Regions from separate parts of the Turicibacter sp. St.80E1 genome, predicted to be linked through region 1. Evidence: a T-box and tRNA genes for the amino acid it is inferred to sense, from the RefSeq annotation. Region 1 holds a T-box; the other regions hold tRNA genes.

Evidence for each region. The T-box of region 1 lies ahead of pheS (phenylalanine--tRNA ligase subunit alpha). A T-box ahead of a tRNA ligase gene usually reads a tRNA of that ligase, here a tRNA-Phe.
Region 2: it encodes a tRNA-Phe, which carries the amino acid that the T-box ahead of pheS (phenylalanine--tRNA ligase subunit alpha) is inferred to sense. The anticodon was not compared.
Region 3: it encodes a tRNA-Phe, which carries the amino acid that the T-box ahead of pheS (phenylalanine--tRNA ligase subunit alpha) is inferred to sense. The anticodon was not compared.
Region 4: it encodes a tRNA-Phe, which carries the amino acid that the T-box ahead of pheS (phenylalanine--tRNA ligase subunit alpha) is inferred to sense. The anticodon was not compared.

Annotation. Positions count from the first base shown of each region.
Region 1 is NZ_AP039386.1:1,635,993-1,640,682, forward strand. It holds gene pheT (phenylalanine--tRNA ligase subunit beta) at 1-2,336, opposite strand, end outside; gene pheS (phenylalanine--tRNA ligase subunit alpha) at 2,360-3,388, opposite strand; T-box leader at 3,433-3,640, opposite strand; gene AC6I0I_RS07955 (Nif3-like dinuclear metal center hexameric protein) at 3,714-4,690, opposite strand, start outside.
Region 2 is NZ_AP039386.1:309,226-313,915, forward strand. It holds rRNA gene AC6I0I_RS01420 (23S ribosomal RNA) at 1-1,033, shown strand, start outside; rRNA gene rrf (5S ribosomal RNA) at 1,207-1,315, shown strand; tRNA gene AC6I0I_RS01430 (tRNA-Asn) at 1,328-1,404, shown strand; tRNA gene AC6I0I_RS01435 (tRNA-Glu) at 1,414-1,490, shown strand; tRNA gene AC6I0I_RS01440 (tRNA-Val) at 1,505-1,580, shown strand; tRNA gene AC6I0I_RS01445 (tRNA-Thr) at 1,587-1,662, shown strand; tRNA gene AC6I0I_RS01450 (tRNA-Tyr) at 1,679-1,763, shown strand; tRNA gene AC6I0I_RS01455 (tRNA-Gln) at 1,772-1,846, shown strand; tRNA gene AC6I0I_RS01460 (tRNA-Lys) at 1,852-1,927, shown strand; tRNA gene AC6I0I_RS01465 (tRNA-Leu) at 1,962-2,050, shown strand; tRNA gene AC6I0I_RS01470 (tRNA-Arg) at 2,059-2,135, shown strand; tRNA gene AC6I0I_RS01475 (tRNA-Pro) at 2,143-2,219, shown strand; tRNA gene AC6I0I_RS01480 (tRNA-Ala) at 2,240-2,315, shown strand; tRNA gene AC6I0I_RS01485 (tRNA-Met) at 2,343-2,419, shown strand; tRNA gene AC6I0I_RS01490 (tRNA-Ile) at 2,431-2,507, shown strand; tRNA gene AC6I0I_RS01495 (tRNA-Ser) at 2,525-2,617, shown strand; tRNA gene AC6I0I_RS01500 (tRNA-Met) at 2,637-2,712, shown strand; tRNA gene AC6I0I_RS01505 (tRNA-Asp) at 2,716-2,791, shown strand; tRNA gene AC6I0I_RS01510 (tRNA-Phe) at 2,810-2,885, shown strand; tRNA gene AC6I0I_RS01515 (tRNA-Val) at 2,890-2,965, shown strand; tRNA gene AC6I0I_RS01520 (tRNA-Lys) at 2,971-3,046, shown strand; tRNA gene AC6I0I_RS01525 (tRNA-Leu) at 3,055-3,138, shown strand; gene AC6I0I_RS01530 (ISL3 family transposase) at 3,311-4,603, opposite strand.
Region 3 is NZ_AP039386.1:696,970-701,659, reverse strand. It holds gene AC6I0I_RS03330 (DegT/DnrJ/EryC1/StrS aminotransferase family protein) at 1-500, opposite strand, end outside; tRNA gene AC6I0I_RS03325 (tRNA-Gly) at 634-707, opposite strand; tRNA gene AC6I0I_RS03320 (tRNA-His) at 712-787, opposite strand; tRNA gene AC6I0I_RS03315 (tRNA-Thr) at 792-867, opposite strand; tRNA gene AC6I0I_RS03310 (tRNA-Val) at 874-949, opposite strand; tRNA gene AC6I0I_RS03305 (tRNA-Glu) at 964-1,040, opposite strand; tRNA gene AC6I0I_RS03300 (tRNA-Arg) at 1,057-1,133, opposite strand; tRNA gene AC6I0I_RS03295 (tRNA-Leu) at 1,142-1,230, opposite strand; tRNA gene AC6I0I_RS03290 (tRNA-Lys) at 1,266-1,341, opposite strand; tRNA gene AC6I0I_RS03285 (tRNA-Asp) at 1,360-1,435, opposite strand; tRNA gene AC6I0I_RS03280 (tRNA-Phe) at 1,441-1,516, opposite strand; tRNA gene AC6I0I_RS03275 (tRNA-Asp) at 1,528-1,603, opposite strand; tRNA gene AC6I0I_RS03270 (tRNA-Phe) at 1,609-1,684, opposite strand; tRNA gene AC6I0I_RS03265 (tRNA-Asp) at 1,696-1,771, opposite strand; tRNA gene AC6I0I_RS03260 (tRNA-Met) at 1,775-1,850, opposite strand; tRNA gene AC6I0I_RS03255 (tRNA-Ser) at 1,870-1,962, opposite strand; tRNA gene AC6I0I_RS03250 (tRNA-Met) at 1,981-2,057, opposite strand; tRNA gene AC6I0I_RS03245 (tRNA-Pro) at 2,067-2,143, opposite strand; tRNA gene AC6I0I_RS03240 (tRNA-Glu) at 2,159-2,235, opposite strand; gene AC6I0I_RS03235 (phosphatase PAP2 family protein) at 2,402-3,238, opposite strand; gene AC6I0I_RS03230 (rhodanese-like domain-containing protein) at 3,449-3,745, opposite strand; gene AC6I0I_RS03225 (cold-shock protein) at 3,929-4,129, opposite strand; gene AC6I0I_RS03220 (THUMP domain-containing class I SAM-dependent RNA methyltransferase) at 4,455-4,690, opposite strand, start outside.
Region 4 is NZ_AP039386.1:704,020-708,709, forward strand. It holds tRNA gene AC6I0I_RS03410 (tRNA-Val) at 1-22, shown strand, start outside; tRNA gene AC6I0I_RS03415 (tRNA-Thr) at 29-104, shown strand; tRNA gene AC6I0I_RS03420 (tRNA-His) at 109-184, shown strand; tRNA gene AC6I0I_RS03425 (tRNA-Gly) at 189-262, shown strand; tRNA gene AC6I0I_RS03430 (tRNA-Glu) at 1,159-1,235, shown strand; tRNA gene AC6I0I_RS03435 (tRNA-Val) at 1,250-1,325, shown strand; tRNA gene AC6I0I_RS03440 (tRNA-Thr) at 1,332-1,407, shown strand; tRNA gene AC6I0I_RS03445 (tRNA-Tyr) at 1,424-1,508, shown strand; tRNA gene AC6I0I_RS03450 (tRNA-Gln) at 1,517-1,591, shown strand; tRNA gene AC6I0I_RS03455 (tRNA-Lys) at 1,597-1,672, shown strand; tRNA gene AC6I0I_RS03460 (tRNA-Leu) at 1,708-1,796, shown strand; rRNA gene rrf (5S ribosomal RNA) at 1,803-1,911, shown strand; tRNA gene AC6I0I_RS03470 (tRNA-Asn) at 1,922-1,998, shown strand; tRNA gene AC6I0I_RS03475 (tRNA-Met) at 2,051-2,127, shown strand; tRNA gene AC6I0I_RS03480 (tRNA-Ser) at 2,146-2,238, shown strand; tRNA gene AC6I0I_RS03485 (tRNA-Met) at 2,258-2,333, shown strand; tRNA gene AC6I0I_RS03490 (tRNA-Asp) at 2,337-2,412, shown strand; tRNA gene AC6I0I_RS03495 (tRNA-Phe) at 2,424-2,499, shown strand; tRNA gene AC6I0I_RS03500 (tRNA-Gln) at 2,508-2,582, shown strand; tRNA gene AC6I0I_RS03505 (tRNA-Lys) at 2,588-2,663, shown strand; tRNA gene AC6I0I_RS03510 (tRNA-Leu) at 2,699-2,787, shown strand; rRNA gene rrf (5S ribosomal RNA) at 2,795-2,903, shown strand; tRNA gene AC6I0I_RS03520 (tRNA-Asn) at 2,913-2,989, shown strand; tRNA gene AC6I0I_RS03525 (tRNA-Thr) at 2,996-3,071, shown strand; tRNA gene AC6I0I_RS03530 (tRNA-Trp) at 3,084-3,157, shown strand; tRNA gene AC6I0I_RS03535 (tRNA-His) at 3,160-3,235, shown strand; tRNA gene AC6I0I_RS03540 (tRNA-Gly) at 3,240-3,313, shown strand; gene AC6I0I_RS03545 (CoA-disulfide reductase) at 3,406-4,690, shown strand, end outside.

The sequences.
Region 1 (4,690 bases):
AAAGTCTTCTCATTATCTAAATAATACAATGAAATAGCAACTGATTTCTTACCATCTTCAACACCTTTACCTTCGTAAACATCGAAGACTTCTACATTTTGTAAAAGCTTATTAGCCGCTCTTTTTATCGTTTGCACTAAATCTCCCGCTAAAACATCTCGGTTCACAACTAAAGCAATATCGCGTGTCATTCCCGGATGCTTAGGCACTGGTTTATACGATTGTCTTGATGAATCTAATGTAAATAAAAGATCTAATGATAATTCAAAGACATACGTCTCATTTAAATCAAGCGTACGTTGTAATTCTGGATGAATTTGTCCAACAACTCCGACTAATACCTCATTAACGTATACCATTGCCGAACGTCCTGGATGAAAATCTTTATACTCTTCAGGTACAACAGGCACATAAGTCACATTTAAATGACCCATCTCTTCTAAAAGTGTATCCACATACCCTTTCACCATATAAAAATCAACTTTTTCAACTTTTGATTGCCACTTATTTGTTTCTAAATGACCCGTCATTGCTCCCGAAATCTTTGTTTCCTCTAAATAGCGATCATTTTCTTTAGCATAGACCTTCCCAATTTCATAAATTGCAACGTTCTCAATCGTACGTGCATTATTATAGGCAACAACTTCTAACAATTGAGGAATTGTCGATTGACGTAAATAAGCGCGTTCTTCGCTCATTGGCATCGCCAATTTCACAAGCTCCTTCTTAGTTTTTGGCAATGATAAACATTGTTCCGCCTTCTTAGCTCCTGTTAAAGAGTAAGTAATCACTTGAGTAAGACCACATGCCATTAACGTTTGATGCGCTTGATGACGAAGTAATTGAAGTGGACTATATCCGCCCTTCATATCCGTCGCCGGAAGCGTCATTGGAATATTATCATATCCGTAAATACGTCCTGCCTCCTCAATTAAATCCTCAACAATAGTAATATCTAATCGACGAGAAGGAACATTAACTTTAAACACCTCTTGATCTACCGTATAAGCAAAACCTAATCTTTCCCAAATAGTGGCCACTTCATCTGTTGTCATCGTTGTTCCTAAAACAGAGTTAATTTTATCAGCTGTAATTTCAATGACAACTGGCGTCATTACCCACTCATCACATGCTACAATTCCTTGACAAACTTCCCCGTTCGCCAATTGTGCCAACAATTCAGCAGCACGATTAAGCGCTAATTCTGTACGATTTGGATCAATTCCTTTTTCAAAGCGTGCTGATGATTCTGAACGTAATCCTAGGCGTGTTGATGTTTGGCGAACAGATAAACGATCAAATAAAGCAGACTCTAATAAGACATTAGTTGTCTGATCCGTTACTTCTGTCTCAAGTCCTCCCATCACTCCTGCAATCGCAATCGGTTTAACTCCATCCGTAATCACGAGGTCGCCCGCAACTAACTCACGATCTGTCCCATCTAAAGTAGTCATTGTTTCCCCTGATACGGCCTCTCTTACCACAATCTCTTTTGAAGAAATTGTATCATAGTCAAAAGCGTGTAAAGGCTGCCCCATCTCTAACATCACATAGTTTGTGACATCGACAACATTATTTTTAGGACGCATTCCTGCTGCAATTAAGCGGGCCTGTAACCATTGTGGAGATTCCTTGATCTCAACATTTTTTACGACGCGAGCTAGATAGCGAGGCGCTTTGTTTGTCATCGAGCTCACTTTAATTAATTCAGCTGCCGATTCTTTTACCTCCTGCACATTCACCGCATCAAAATGAACGTCACGTGATAAGATAGCTGCAACTTCGTAAGCCACCCCATACATCGATAAGCAATCCATACGGTTAGGTGTTAGTCCTAGTTCAATAATCGTATCATGGAATTTTAAGTACTCTAAGGCGTCCATTCCGATTGGAGCATCATCTGCGCAAACGAAAATTCCATCCGCATAAGCATGTGGAACTAACTTTTGTTCAATTCCTAACTCCTTTAATGAACAACACATTCCGTTTGAAGCCTCACCGCGTAATTTTGATTTTTTAATTTTGAAATTTCCAGGTAAAACTGCACCCGGTTTAGCGACAATAATTTTTTGTCCAGCTGCGATATTTTTCGCACCACACACGATTTGTACAACTCCGTCTTCTCCACCAACATTGACTTGACAAACCGATAATTTATCCGCATTTGGATGTTGCACACGTTCCTCCACATAACCAATCACCACATTTGTAGCGGTTGATAGAACGTTCACCGATTCAACCTCTATTCCTGTACGCGTAATCTTCTCTGCTAACTCTTTTGGATTTATATCGCTTAAATCAACGTACTGGCTTAACCAATTCACTGAAACTAACATGTAAATAGCCTCCCACTTTTATCTTATTTAAATTGATTGATAAATCTTAAATCATTAATATAGAAATTTCGAATATCTTCAATGCCATACTTTAACATCGCAATACGTTCTGCCCCAATTCCGAAGGCAAATCCTTGATATTTCTTAGAATCAAATCCTGACATTTCTAACACATTTGGATGCACCATTCCAGCACCTAAGATTTCAATCCATCCTGTTCCCTTACAAATATTACATCCATGACCCGAACACTTAGAACATGTAACATCCACCTCAACCGATGGTTCCGTGAATGGGAAGAATGATGGGCGTAAACGAATTTCGCGATCCTCACCAAACATCTTGCGCGCTAATTCTAATAAAGTCCCCTTTAAGTCCGCCATTGTAATATCTGTATCAATCACTAATCCCTCGATTTGTGTAAATTGGTGTGAATGCGTCGCATCATCATCATCACGTCGATAGACTTTCCCAGGACAGATAATTTTAACAGGTCCTTTTCCTTTTGCCGCTTCTAATACACGTGCTTGAACAGGAGAAGTATGCGTACGTAATAACGACTCCTCTGTAATATAAAATGAATCTTGCATGTCACGTGCTGGATGCCCTTTAGGTAAGTTAAGTAATTCAAAGTTGTAATGATCCCACTCAACTTCTGGACCTTCTTCAACAGTATACCCCATTGAAATAAATAAAGATTCAACCTCATTTGTCACAGCTTGTAATGGATGAACAACTCCGATACGTGTTCGACGACCTGGAAGTGTCACATCAATTGTTTCACTCGCCAATTGCATCGCAATTGCTACCTCTTCAAGTTCTACTTTTTTACTTTCAATCGCTTGCGAAATAGCCGTTTTAACTTCATTTGAAACCTGACCAGCACTTTTGCGCTCTTCTGGGGCCATGTCTTTCATATTTTTCATGACTTCTTGAATGGGTCCCTTTTTCCCTAAATACTTGACGCGAAGATTATTTAATTCTTTTAAATCAGTTGTTTGTCCAACTTCCGCTAAAGCTTGAACTTGCAATTCTTTTAATCGATCTAGCATTTTTATTCCTCCATCTATATTCTTTTCAAATAAAAAAACGTCCTAAAAAGGACGTTTCACACGCGGTACCACCTTTATTGCTAAGATCAAAATCCTTAGCCACTTCAGTAACAATAACGGTTTAAACCGGATGGGATTAGCATCACTCCAAAGGTGAATTCAAGAGTTTACCTATAAAAGTGTTTGCAGTCTAGGACACTTTCTCCCTCAATAGTCAATTCCTCTTTACTATGCCTTTTTCAACGTTTTTTTATTTTTCTTAATCTCTATTATATCTTTTTCATCAAAAATGTACAAGAACTTATATCAATTAGGCCCTATTTCATTAGACAAACTGAAAGGGCTCCGTACTAATTTTTGAATCGATCGCTATCCCTGCTACCCATTCATTTAACAGATTGGCTACATGTTGCTTCATCATACATTCCGCATGGTGTCCGACGTCTAAGACATTTAACCCCATATCTTGTGCATCCTGAGCATCATGAAACCCAACATCTCCTGTAATAAATAAATCCACCTTACGTGCCTTAACAGGACCAAAATAGCTACTTCCGCTCCCACCGATGACAGCTACCGTTTTAATTTTTTTATTTAAATTTCCAACAAATCGAGCATTCGAAATATTTAATGCTTGTTTAACCTGTTTGATGTACGCTGCTGCTTCAAGTGGTTCTGAAATATTTCCAACACGTCCGAGTCCATATTGAGCTCCTGGCATCGTCACTTGCAGTGGGTAAACGTCGTATGCCATTTCCTCATAAGGATGGACCTCTTTTATTTTACTAATCACAGACTGAACTTCACTAGCTTGAACAACGCCTTCAATCTTAGACTCGTTCACATGCTCTAGTTGATTCACCTCACCTATAAAAGGATTGCTATTTGTTAATGGTTTAAAAGAACCTATTCCCTCAGAAACAAATGTACAATGTGAGTAGTTTCCAATTTGCCCGACTCCTAGGTCCCCCATCGCCTGACGGACCTTCTCTACATGAGTCTGAGGCACATAAACGATAAGTTTTACATACTCCTCACGTTTCGTTGGAATAAGGGGTTTAATATTTTTTAAACCTAAAGCATGAGCTAAACAATCATTCATTCCATTAGTAGCAATATCAAAATTTGTATGCATACAATAAACACAAATATCATGTTTAATACAAAGTTCAACAATTTTTCCTTTTGGCGTATTCGTGTTAACGGTTGCTAAAGGACGATAAATGAATGGGTGATGGGCAATGATTAAATTAGAACCCTTTTCAATTGCCTCTTCAACAACCGCCAATGTCACATCAAGTG
Region 2 (4,690 bases), 1.0 Mb from region 1:
TAGCGCAAGCGAAGCTTTGAATTGAAGCCCCAGTAAACGGCGGCCGTAACTATAACGGTCCTAAGGTAGCGAAATTCCTTGTCGGGTAAGTTCCGACCCGCACGAAAGGCGTAACGATCTGGGCGCTGTCTCAACAAGAGACTCGGTGAAATCATAGTACCTGTGAAGATGCAGGTTACCCGCGACAGGACGGAAAGACCCCGTGGAGCTTTACTGTAGCTTGATATTGAGCACTGGTGACACATGTACAGGATAGGTAGGAGACGAAGAGACCAGGACGCCAGTCTTGGAGGAGTCGCTGTTGGGATACTACCCTTGTGTTACTGGGGTTCTAACCCGTGGCCATGAGCTGGTCAGGGGACAGTGTCAGGTGGGCAGTTTGACTGGGGCGGTCGCCTCCCAAAGAGTAACGGAGGCGCCCAAAGGTTCCCTCAGAATGGTTGGAAATCATTCGAAGAGTGTAAAGGCAGAAGGGAGCTTGACTGCGAGACCTACAAGTCGAGCAGGGACGAAAGTCGGGCTTAGTGATCCGGCGGTACCGAATGGAAGGGCCGTCGCTCAACGGATAAAAGCTACCCCGGGGATAACAGGCTGATCTCCCCCAAGAGTTCACATCGACGGGGAGGTTTGGCACCTCGATGTCGGCTCATCGCATCCTGGGGCTGTAGTCGGTCCCAAGGGTTGGGCTGTTCGCCCATTAAAGCGGTACGCGAGCTGGGTTCAGAACGTCGTGAGACAGTTCGGTCCCTATCCGTCGTGGGCGTAGGAAATTTGAGAGGAGCTGTCCTTAGTACGAGAGGACCGGGATGGACACACCGCTGGTGTACCAGTTGTTCTGCCAGGAGCATAGCTGGGTAGCTACGTGTGGAAGGGATAAACGCTGAAAGCATCTAAGCGTGAAGCCCCCCTCAAGATGAGATTTCCCATTCGAAAGAAGTAAGATCCCTTGAAGACGACGAGGTAGATAGGTCAGGAGTGGAAGTTTGGTGACAGATGAAGCGGACTGATACTAATCGATCGAGGACTTAACTAAATAGGAAAGGCAAAAACGAGCGGTTATCACAGGCAGAAAGTGAAAAGAACTGAGGAATCACGAAGGTGATGAACAGTTATTGAACTTTACCACTGTGATGCGAGAGTTGCCGGACAAGAGGAAGTAAGCAGAAGATATCTAGTTTTGTGAGATTGATAAGATCTGACAGAAGGTCTAGTGATAAGGGCAAGGAGGGCACACCTGTTCCCATACCGAACACAGAAGTTAAGCTCCTTAGCGCCGAGGGTAGTACGCAAGTGCGAGAGTAGGACGTCGCTAGGCCATAAATAAAAAGCCTCAATAGCTCAGTTGGTTAGAGCACTTGACTGTTAATCAAGGGGTCCTAGGTTCGAGTCCTAGTTGGGGCGCCATTAAAAAATGGCCCGTTGGTGAAGCGGTTTAACACCCATGCCTTTCACGCATGCATACACGGGTTCGAATCCCGTACGGGTCACCATTAAAGATAAAAGCGGAGGATTAGCTCAGCTGGGAGAGCATCTGCCTTACAAGCAGAGGGTCGGCGGTTCGAGTCCGTCATCCTCCACCATAAATAGCCGGAATAGCTCAATTGGTAGAGCAACTGACTTGTAATCAGTAGGTTGCGGGTTCAAGTCCTGCTTCCGGCACCATATAACAAAAGAATACGGTGGGGTAGCGAAGTGGCTAAACGCGGCGGACTGTAAATCCGCTCTCTGAGAGTTCGGCGGTTCGAATCCGTCCCCCACCACCACTTAAGAATGGGCTATAGCCAAGCGGTAAGGCAACGGACTTTGACTCCGTCATGCGCTGGTTCGAATCCAGCTAGCCCAGCCAATGATGTCCTGCTAGCTCAGTTGGTAGAGCATCTGACTTTTAATCAGAGGGTCAGAGGTTCGAGTCCTCTGCAGGACACCATTTTGAAAAAGGCGCGTGCCTGAAATAACGATATGCCTGGGTGGCGGAACTGGTAGACGCACAGGACTTAAAATCCTGCGGGTGGTGACACCCGTGCCGGTTCGATTCCGGCCCTAGGCACCAACTAAATAGCGCCCATAGCTCAATTGGATAGAGCGTTTGACTACGGATCAAAAGGTTAGGGGTTCGACTCCTCTTGGGCGCGCCATAAAAAACGGGAAGTGGCTCAGCTTGGTAGAGCACCTGGTTTGGGACCAGGGGGTCGCAGGTTCGAATCCTGTCTTCCCGACCATTAAAAAAGAAAAAGAGAATGGGGACTTAGCTCAGCTGGGAGAGCGCCTGCCTTGCACGCAGGAGGTCAGGGGTTCGATCCCCCTAGTCTCCACCAATTAAATAAGTATCATGTTAGTATCATGGCGGAGTAGCTCAACTGGCTAGAGCGTACGGTTCATACCCGTGAGGTTGGGGGTTCGAGTCCCTCCTCCGCTACCAAAAATAGGACCGGACCCTTAGCTCAGTTGGTTAGAGCTATCGGCTCATAACCGATCGGTCGTAGGTTCGAGTCCTACAGGGTCCACCACTTTTCATACATTATTCGGAGGAATACCCAAGTCCGGCTGAAGGGATCGGTCTTGAAAACCGACAGGGCGTGAAAGCGTCGCGGGGGTTCGAATCCCTCTTCCTCCGCCATATTAAAATAAATAAACATCGCGGGGTGGAGCAGTTGGTAGCTCGTCGGGCTCATAACCCGAAGGTCGCAGGTTCAAGTCCTGTCCCCGCAACCAAAAGGTCCAGTGGTGTAGCGGTTAACATGCCTGCCTGTCACGCAGGAGATCGCGGGTTCGATTCCCGTCTGGACCGCCATTTAAATAATAAATAAAAGGCTTGGTAGCTCAGTCGGTAGAGCAAAGGACTGAAAATCCTTGTGTCGGCGGTTCGATTCCGTCCCAAGCCACCATGATGGAGGATTAGCTCAGCTGGGAGAGCATCTGCCTTACAAGCAGAGGGTCGGCGGTTCGAGCCCGTCATCCTCCACCATAAAAGTCCTGCTAGCTCAGTTGGTAGAGCATCTGACTTTTAATCAGAGGGTCAGAGGTTCGAGTCCTCTGCAGGACACCATTCATAATGCGGGTGTGGCGGAATTGGCAGACGCGCTAGATTTAGGCTCTAGTACCTTTGGTGTGCAGGTTCAACTCCTGTCACCCGCACCATTATAGTAAAATAAGGTAATCTTTATTATAGTATTATCTTTTTTTATTTTAGAGAATAAATACCATTGCATATAAAAGAAACTGGTTATAAACCAGTTTTTTTTAGGCTCTTTGTCAAATCGTGTGGGTGAATAAAATCTATACATGTAATCAAGAGGAATTAGGCCATTCTTTAGACGGCTTGGTTCCTCTTCTTTTTTTGTTCAAAAGTGTATTTATGAATAATCAAAATTCTTGCTTTGAAATGGTAGAAACTACGGTATCCGAAGGCAATACGTTTAATGACTTTAATGTTATTGTTAATTCCTTCGAGTACTCCATTGGTATAAGGAGTTTCGATAGTATTTTTGACATAATCTTGATAATGAGTGAGTGTTTTTAAAGCTGTTTTCATTTCGTGTGAAAGCAGGTCAGAGGGGTGTTGAATGGCATGATGAAATATTTCAAGGTTACGAAGTTTAATAGCCTGTTGGACAGTTTGGTAGAAATCATAAGTCTCCTTTAGTTCAGGGTCTAGGGCTAATAAAAAGTCAATAATTTCTTGTTGAGAGATCATCTTTTTGAAGCAGTTGGAATAGAAGTAATGAGTGGCATTAAGATCTTCTTGGGCTTTTAAGAGAAGTCGCCAATAATGTTTGAATTTATTATAAAACTCTTTATTTTGATTCATGAAACGAATGCGTGTTTTATTAAGAGCACGAGAGACTAGTTGAACGATATGAAATTTATCTAAAACAATCTTAGCCTTAGGGAATACCTCTTTAATGAGTGTCATATAAGGGGCGTACATGTCAATGACGACGTGGGTTACACCTTCACGAGCTGCTTTAGAAAATCGCATAAAATAAGTCCTTAGTGTACTTAAGCGACGGTCTTCAACGATATCAATTAGCTTTCCATTGGACGCATCACAAAAAATGAAGGACATTGCTCCCTCGGCCGATTTAACCGACTTAAACTCGTCAAAACAAAGAACTTTTGGGAGAGAATTAAAGGGAAGCGGCTGTTCTTCATAGGAAGAATGAATGACGCGGTTAACGGTTGAATGAGAAACGTTAAGCTCACGTGCAATATCTGTTTCGGATTTCTTATGACTAGCTTCTAAAAAGATGGCTTGTTTTACGGGAGTGGAAATAAAACAATTAGGGTTAACAAGAGATGTTTCTAGGGTAAATGTTCGGTCACAATGACGGCATTTATAACGTTGTTTTTTTAAGTCTAGATAAGCATCAAATCCGGAAATTTTGACTAGCTTAATACGTGAAGTTTTGAAGCCGTGTTTAATGATATTTGAGTCAAAAGAATGACCACAGTGGTAGCAATGAGTCGGTTGAAAAGAAAGAGTCCCTAAAATAAGTTTAGAACGAACATTCTTAATCTGAGTTTCCTGGATACAATTTTCTGAAAAAGTAATATTTTTATCTTTTAAATCAAGTAAAGTTGAGATACAATTAGTATGAGACATAAAACCAATCCTTTCGTGTTGTTTTAGCCGATTACATTGTATAGGATTTTGGGGACTATGTCTCTTTTTTTTGTCTCAATATTTATG
Region 3 (4,690 bases), 940 kb from region 1:
GCACCTAATGACTCAGCTGCCTCTTCTAAAACAGGCACTCCATACTCATGACAAATCTCTAAAATAGGATCCATATCCGCACTTTGGCCATACAAATTAACAACGACAACGGCACGTGGTCGTTGCCCTTTCTCTTTTAATTGTTGAAAGGCTAGCCTTAAAGATTGTGGGCACATCCCCCAAGTTAAAGGATCAATATCGATAAATACTGGCGTTGCTCCTAAAGAAAGTATAGCTTGACAAGATGGAGGATACGTAATTGATGACCAGAAAACGACATCCCCACTTTTCACACCAAGCGACTTCAAGGCAAGACGGATAGCCACCGTACCACTCGAAAGAACCAAAGCTTTTCTAGTACCAACGTATGATGAAAGTTCCTTTTCAAACTTTACAATCTCTAAGTCACCCGCTTGCTCACCATTTAAAAACCGATCAAGAGTTATCTTTTCATTCCTCTCCTCATATAAATGCGGAGCTGCCAAACAAACTTTCTTCACTTAGTTACCCCCTCTTTCATCCATAATTCTACGACGCCTATTGCTTAGCGTTCTAAAAATATTATACCATCCTCGATTTCCACCCCGTACATGAAAATAAAAAAAACATCCCGAAGGATGTTAAAATTCATATTGGAGCGGGTGAAGAGAATCGAACTCTCACAGTCAGCTTGGAAGGCTGAAGTTCTACCATTAAACTACACCCGCATACTGGGGCGACTGATGGGAATCGAACCCACGAATGTCGGAGCCACAATCCGATGCGTTAACCACTTCGCCACAATCGCCATATGGTGCCGGAAGCAGGACTTGAACCCGCAACCTACTGATTACAAGTCAGTTGCTCTACCAATTGAGCTATTCCGGCTCTTTATGGTGGAGGATGACGGGCTCGAACCGCCGACCCTCTGCTTGTAAGGCAGATGCTCTCCCAGCTGAGCTAATCCTCCACTTTTATTTTTAATGGTGACCCGTACGGGATTCGAACCCGTGTATGCATGCGTGAAAGGCATGTGTGTTAAACCGCTTCACCAACGGGCCTTTTTAACACTTTTTATGGCGCGCCCAAGAGGAGTCGAACCCCTAACCTTTTGATCCGTAGTCAAACGCTCTATCCAATTGAGCTATAGGCGCTTTTAAGTTGGTGCCTAGGGCCGGAATCGAACCGGCACGGGTGTCACCACCCGCAGGATTTTAAGTCCTGTGCGTCTACCAGTTCCGCCACCCAGGCATTTCATTATTTCAGGCACGCACCTTTTTTTAAAATGGTGTCCTGCAGAGGACTCGAACCTCTGACCCTCTGATTAAAAGTCAGATGCTCTACCAACTGAGCTAGCAGGACTTTTATTTATTATTTAAATGGCGGTCCAGACGGGAATCGAACCCGCGATCTCCTGCGTGACAGGCAGGCATGTTAACCGCTACACCACTGGACCCTGTATGGTGGCTTGGGACGGAATCGAACCGCCGACACAAGGATTTTCAGTCCTTTGCTCTACCGACTGAGCTACCAAGCCTTTTATTTAAATGGCGGTCCAGACGGGAATCGAACCCGCGATCTCCTGCGTGACAGGCAGGCATGTTAACCGCTACACCACTGGACCTTATATGGTGGCTTGGGACGGAATCGAACCGCCGACACAAGGATTTTCAGTCCTTTGCTCTACCGACTGAGCTACCAAGCCTTTTATTTAAATGGCGGTCCAGACGGGAATCGAACCCGCGATCTCCTGCGTGACAGGCAGGCATGTTAACCGCTACACCACTGGACCTTTTGGTTGCGGGGACAGGACTTGAACCTGCGACCTTCGGGTTATGAGCCCGACGAGCTACCAACTGCTCCACCCCGCGATGTTTATTTATTTTAATATGGCGGAGGAAGAGGGATTCGAACCCCCGCGACGCTTTCACGCCCTGTCGGTTTTCAAGACCGATCCCTTCAGCCGGACTTGGGTATTCCTCCATTTTTCCATATTTATTTTGGTAGCGGAGGAGGGACTCGAACCCCCAACCTCACGGGTATGAACCGTACGCTCTAGCCAGTTGAGCTACTCCGCCTTTTTATTATGGTCGGGAAGACAGGATTCGAACCTGCGACCCCCTGGTCCCAAACCAGGTGCTCTACCAAGCTGAGCCACTTCCCGATCTATTATTTTTAATGGTGACCCGTACGGGATTCGAACCCGTGTATGCATGCGTGAAAGGCATGTGTGTTAAACCGCTTCACCAACGGGCCTTCTCTCAAGACGACTTTCTTATCTTAACACATTCAACAACTTATGTCAAAAGTTTTTTTATTTTCTCGTTCTTTGTCGCTTTTTGGAACTTCTTAATAATATCATCCTTTAACGGGTTTGTCAAAACAATTTTCGCATTTTTTTCAAAAAAATAAAGGTAAGTCATCAATGCTTACCTTTATTTAGCCATCTAAATAGATAGGGATAACCTGCAAAGCTATAAAAAGCTAGCAATCCTCCGTATAAAAATTGATAAACCATGCCTTTAAAGGGCAAGGTTATGAGGAACCATTTTAAAATAAATAAAGATACGATTCCTATCATAAAACGAAATAACCGCATCGCAATTCGTCCCTTAACTTTGAAATTTACATATTTTTTTTCAAAGGCTACACCGACTATAAACCCTAAATATTCACCTACCATATGAGCAGGATGATGTGGTAATACTAAAAGAAAGGGAAGGAATAAAACAAGCGTAGCTAAATAGAGTTTACTTTTATCCTCAGACCTTAAAAACAACCTGTATGTACAGTAACTAATCGTTAAACCAAACAAAATTCCGCACACCACATCTTTTGGGTAATGAACCCCTAGGTAAAGCCGTGACAACCCAACAAGTAAAACCAGTATCAATAAAATGATGGCTGATTTATACCTTCTTAAAATCAAATAGGCGGCACCATAGGTAGAAGCAGCACCCTGTGAATGTCCACTTGGGAAAGAACTACCTGTCGCAGTTGAAACCCTTAGCGAGCGAACTCCTTCTTCTCCTATAGGTCTTTTTGCATTAACAATGTTTTTTACCGTATGATTAAACATTAAATTTGTATAAAACGAATAACTTAAATATTCACCCATCCTTTTATCAATGCACCAGTATATTCCTAAGACAAACATAATCTTAAAAGGCGCCTCTCCAAATTGGGTAATAAACTGAAATAATTGATCTAAAAGCGGGGTATGAAAGCTTTGTATAAAACGAATAATTTCTAACTCCACATTTCCTCTCCTAACCGATTCATCATCTATTTATAAATTCCTACCATCATCTTATTTATAAAATCGGCCCTTTAGAACTACCTCTTTCATCAATAAAAGATACGCTAATCGCTTCATTTTCGTTCGAACATTCTTTTTGTTAGATTGCTCGTTGCTGCCTAGGATAGTAATGGCATTACCTTTAAAAATTCAATACAAAAGATTACTTCATTAAGCTTTCCGCTCGTTATAATATTCCAACATTCCTCCGGTTACATTGATAACGTTATATCCAAGGCTATCTAAATACTGAGTAACATTTGCAGTTCTCGCTCCTGACCGACAAATTAAATAATAACATTCCTGCTTATTTAAATAAGACTCTGGTTTTTGAATCAACTGATTCATTGGAATATGTTTGGCTTGTTTAAGTTTAGGTAATGCATTAAACTCCTCAACCTCCCGAATATCAATGATATCAATTGAATCTAACTTTTCCTTTAAAGACTGAATAGTCACAGATTTCATTATTACTTCCCCCTTGATTATAAATAATTTTTTCGTCCTTTAAGTAAATATAAATGAATGAATCCTAATAAGTTCATATGTTTAATAAAAGGTCTTCCCTTATTATAAGTCTTATTTAAATAATAGGCGAGTATTTTAAATATAAAAGAGTCGAATAAAATCGACTCTTTTATATTTAAATTTTTATAATTTTTGTACGCCTGAAGCCTGTGGTCCACGATCACCTTGTGTAACCTCGAATTCAACTTTTTGTCCCTCTTCTAGAGTTCTGAATCCGTCTCCTTGAATTTCAGAAAAGTGAACAAACACTTCGTCACCACTATCTGCAGTAATAAATCCATATCCTTTATCGGCGTTAAACCATTTTACTGTTCCTGTTGCCATTTTGAAAAACCTCCAAAATATAAGTATAAAATATATTAACTAGTTACCTTCATTTAAAAGCAATATCTTAATTTCATTTTGCTTGAGATATGTTTTAAGTGTAATGGAACTATCGTTTATAGAATACCTCCTTTTAAAATTTATATACTCTCCTTTTACTATTTTTTATAATTTTATATAACACTGTTAATTCAGAGAGTAAATAAAAAAGGATGTCTTCTTAATAAGAAGAACATCCTTTTTTATTTACTAATGGGATACGGGCCTACTTCATCTATTTGTTATAAACGTTCGAAAGAAGAATTTTCCTGAACAACACTTTATTCTACTCCGATTTTTCTTCAACTACCGGCACAACTGATCCATATTTTTGTTTTAAATTATTATCAAAATATTGATAATAACGCGTTAAAATACGCCCATTATATAACTTTCTATTCTTATCTGCCTGGCGACCAAACGCTTTTTCGAATTTAGAGAACGACGTTAGAATATTGAAATCCCATGTCGATAATTTTCGTTTCATCATTCCAATTTTTTTATTTAATTTAAATACTTCAT
Region 4 (4,690 bases), 930 kb from region 1:
TCGAGCCCGTCATCCTCCACCATAAAGAGCCGGAATAGCTCAATTGGTAGAGCAACTGACTTGTAATCAGTAGGTTGCGGGTTCAAGTCCTGCTTCCGGCACCATATGGCGATTGTGGCGAAGTGGTTAACGCATCGGATTGTGGCTCCGACATTCGTGGGTTCGATTCCCATCAGTCGCCCCAGTATGCGGGTGTAGTTTAATGGTAGAACTTCAGCCTTCCAAGCTGACTGTGAGAGTTCGATTCTCTTCACCCGCTCCAATATGAATTTTAACATCCTTCGGGGTGTTTTTTTTTGCATCTATCTTATTCTTTCGCCCTATATGTATCATTAAATTAAGGTTTCTATTTAAATATAGTCAATGAGGGTAAAAAAACTTTCTGAATGCTTATTGAAGACTAGTTTAAAATTAAATACGCCAATTTGAGTGTAAATCGTAATAAAAAGAAAGTAATAGGTTTAGTAGATATATCTAGATTAAATAAGCTTGGTGCGAAAAGTAATTTTTGAACTTTTAAAAAAGGTCCATGTTTTTTATTAAATGTGTGTCATATGTTTTGGTACCCACATGTAAAAGCGGATGACGGAAAGAGGCACATTTATTAAAGAGAAGTGGGGGATAGGTTGGTTTAATAGACAAGAATAGACTTATTAAGCGGTTATCATTACTTCAAATGATGCGCTATTAACTTTAGGTTTCTGAAATGGATAGGTCATATTTCACTTAAGGAGAGTAGAATAGATGAAGGATATTAGAAATTTTCGTTTTAGGATGGTTATAGATTTTTTTTATACGTGGTACTTATTATTTAGAAGGGGAGAAGACGTTATATTATTGAAGTGAACGGTTATAAGGTTTTCCAATCGAGGATAACGTGAGAAGACTATTAATGATTGATTATCTGTTAAGGATACTTGTTCAATAGCATGGATACGATATTTACGCTTAATGAATCCCATTTAAATAAAACTCAGGGATCTTGTGAAATCAGATTATAGACTTTTTATGCTCAACCTATTTATCACGTGAAACATTCCATTGAGGCTTTAATAGGAAAGGAAGGTTGGATAGAGTAAAAGAGACTGAAAAAATAAAAAAAACAAAAAAACTTTTTGACATAGGGTTTGAATCGTGATAAAATAAAAAAGTCGAAAAGGCCCGTTGGTGAAGCGGTTTAACACACATGCCTTTCACGCATGCATACACGGGTTCGAATCCCGTACGGGTCACCATTAAAAATAAAAGTGGAGGATTAGCTCAGCTGGGAGAGCATCTGCCTTACAAGCAGAGGGTCGGCGGTTCGAGCCCGTCATCCTCCACCATAAAGAGCCGGAATAGCTCAATTGGTAGAGCAACTGACTTGTAATCAGTAGGTTGCGGGTTCAAGTCCTGCTTCCGGCACCATATAACAAAAGAATACGGTGGGGTAGCGAAGTGGCTAAACGCGGCGGACTGTAAATCCGCTCTCTGAGAGTTCGGCGGTTCGAATCCGTCCCCCACCACCACTTAAGAATGGGCTATAGCCAAGCGGTAAGGCAACGGACTTTGACTCCGTCATGCGCTGGTTCAAATCCAGCTAGCCCAGCCAATGATGTCCTGCTAGCTCAGTTGGTAGAGCATCTGACTTTTAATCAGAGGGTCAGAGGTTCGAGTCCTCTGCAGGACACCATTTTAAAAAAAGGCGCGTGCCTGAAATAATGAAATGCCTGGGTGGCGGAACTGGTAGACGCACAGGACTTAAAATCCTGCGGGTGGTGACACCCGTGCCGGTTCGATTCCGGCCCTAGGCACCAAAAAGGTCCAGTAATGATAGCAAGAAGGTCACACCTGTTCCCATACCGAACACAGAAGTTAAGCTTCTTAGCGCCGATTGTAGTACGAAAGTGCGAGAGTAGGACGTTGCTGGGCAATAAAAAAAGCCTCAATAGCTCAGTTGGTTAGAGCACTTGACTGTTAATCAAGGGGTCCTAGGTTCGAGTCCTAGTTGGGGCGCCATAAAATATTATCTTTTAGAAAGATTATATTTGAAAAATTAATATAAAATGAAGGCGGAGTAGCTCAACTGGCTAGAGCGTACGGTTCATACCCGTGAGGTTGTGGGTTCGAGTCCCTCCTCCGCTACCAAAATAAATATGGAAAAATGGAGGAATACCCAAGTCCGGCTGAAGGGATCGGTCTTGAAAACCGACAGGGCGTGAAAGCGTCGCGGGGGTTCGAATCCCTCTTCCTCCGCCATATTAAAATAAATAAACATCGCGGGGTGGAGCAGTTGGTAGCTCGTCGGGCTCATAACCCGAAGGTCGCAGGTTCAAGTCCTGTCCCCGCAACCAAAAGGTCCAGTGGTGTAGCGGTTAACATGCCTGCCTGTCACGCAGGAGATCGCGGGTTCGATTCCCGTCTGGACCGCCATTTAAATAAAAGGCTTGGTAGCTCAGTCGGTAGAGCAAAGGACTGAAAATCCTTGTGTCGGCGGTTCGATTCCGTCCCAAGCCACCATTTAAGAATGGGCTATAGCCAAGCGGTAAGGCAACGGACTTTGACTCCGTCATGCGCTGGTTCGAATCCAGCTAGCCCAGCCAATGATGTCCTGCTAGCTCAGTTGGTAGAGCATCTGACTTTTAATCAGAGGGTCAGAGGTTCGAGTCCTCTGCAGGACACCATTTTGAAAAAAGGCGCGTGCCTGAAATAATGAAATGCCTGGGTGGCGGAACTGGTAGACGCACAGGACTTAAAATCCTGCGGGTGGTGACACCCGTGCCGGTTCGATTCCGGCCCTAGGCACCAAAAAAGGTCCAGTAATGATAGCAAGAAGGTCACACCTGTTCCCATACCGAACACAGAAGTTAAGCTTCTTAGCGCCGATGGTAGTACGAAAGTGCGAGAGTAGGACGTTGCTGGGCAACAAAAAAGCCTCAATAGCTCAGTTGGTTAGAGCACTTGACTGTTAATCAAGGGGTCCTAGGTTCGAGTCCTAGTTGGGGCGCCATAAAAAGCCGGAATAGCTCAATTGGTAGAGCAACTGACTTGTAATCAGTAGGTTGCGGGTTCAAGTCCTGCTTCCGGCACCATATTTAAATAATAGGGGTGTAGTTTAACGGTAGAACAGCGGTCTCCAAAACCGTTAGTGTGGGTTCGATTCCTGTCACCCCTGCCATGGCGATTGTGGCGAAGTGGTTAACGCATCGGATTGTGGCTCCGACATTCGTGGGTTCGATTCCCATCAGTCGCCCCAGTATGCGGGTGTAGTTTAATGGTAGAACTTCAGCCTTCCAAGCTGACTGTGAGAGTTCGATTCTCTTCACCCGCTCCAATATGATTTTAACATCCTTCGGGGTGTTTTTTTTATTAAAAATCATATATAATAGTTGAACTGCCAGTGATATTGATTCAGGGAGGTTTATTATGAAAGTGATTATAATCGGTGGTGTTGCTGCTGGGATGAGCGCGGCTGCAAAGTTAAAACGTGCGAATAAGGAAGCCGACGTTGTTGTGTATGAAAAATCTAAGCATGTTTCGTTTGGGGCTTGCGGATTACCTTATTTTGTTGGAAACTTTTTTGAGGATTCAAATAAGATGATTGCTCGAACAGCAGAACAGTTTAATGCTTCAGGTATTTCGGTTAATACAGAACATGAGGTTTTGTCTATTAATACGATGAATCAAACGGTATCGGTTAAAAATTTATTAACTGAAGAGATCTTTACAGATCATTATGATCAATTGATGATTGCAACAGGTGCGAGCGCTATTATTCCTCCGATAAAAAATGTTCATGTAGGGAATGTTTTCACCTTAAAAAGTATGGAAGATGGTCTAGCTTTAAAAAATATGATGACTAATGAGGCTTTAAAACGTATTGCGATTGTTGGAGCAGGATTTATTGGTTTAGAGGTTGTTGAGGCAGCTAAGCAATACGGGAAAGAGATACACGTATTTCAATTAAATGACCGCGTACTTGTTGATACATTTGATAAGGAAGTTACAGATATTTTAGAAGAAGAATTAAGACAGCAAGGCGTTCACTTACACTTGAATAATACGGTTACTGAGTTAATCGGCGACACTCAGGTGCAAAAAGTTGTGTCAACTGATGGAATATTTGATATTGATTTAGTTGTTTTAACAACGGGTGTTCGTCCTAATACAACCTTTTTAAAGGATAGTGGCCTTGAGATGACGGCAAATGGAGCAATTATTATTGATGAGGAAGGGCGTACTTCAGTACAGGGCATTTATGCCGCAGGAGATTGTGCAACTATTTCTCATCGTTTAAAGAAGGACCCTGCATATATTCCTTTAGCAACTGGTGCTAATAAGATGGGACGTATTATTGGTGAAAATTTAGCCGGGGCTCATAAGAAGTTTAACGGATCTTTGGCCTCTGCTTGTTTGAAGGTCTTAAGTTTAGAGGCGGGACGCACAGGATTATCCGAAAAAGAAGTGCAAGATTTAGGAATTGATTATCGCTCTGTCTTTATTACTGATATGAACCAAACCTCATACTATCCCGGACAATCTAAAATATCTGTTAAGTTAATTTATGATGCTCATACGAAAGTTATTTTAGGGGGACAGGTTGTTGGACGCAAAGATGCTGTTCAACGTGTTAATGTTTTGGCAACGGCTATTTTTGCACGTTTAACGACAGACCAATTGGCAATGTTAGATTTATGCTATGCACCACCAT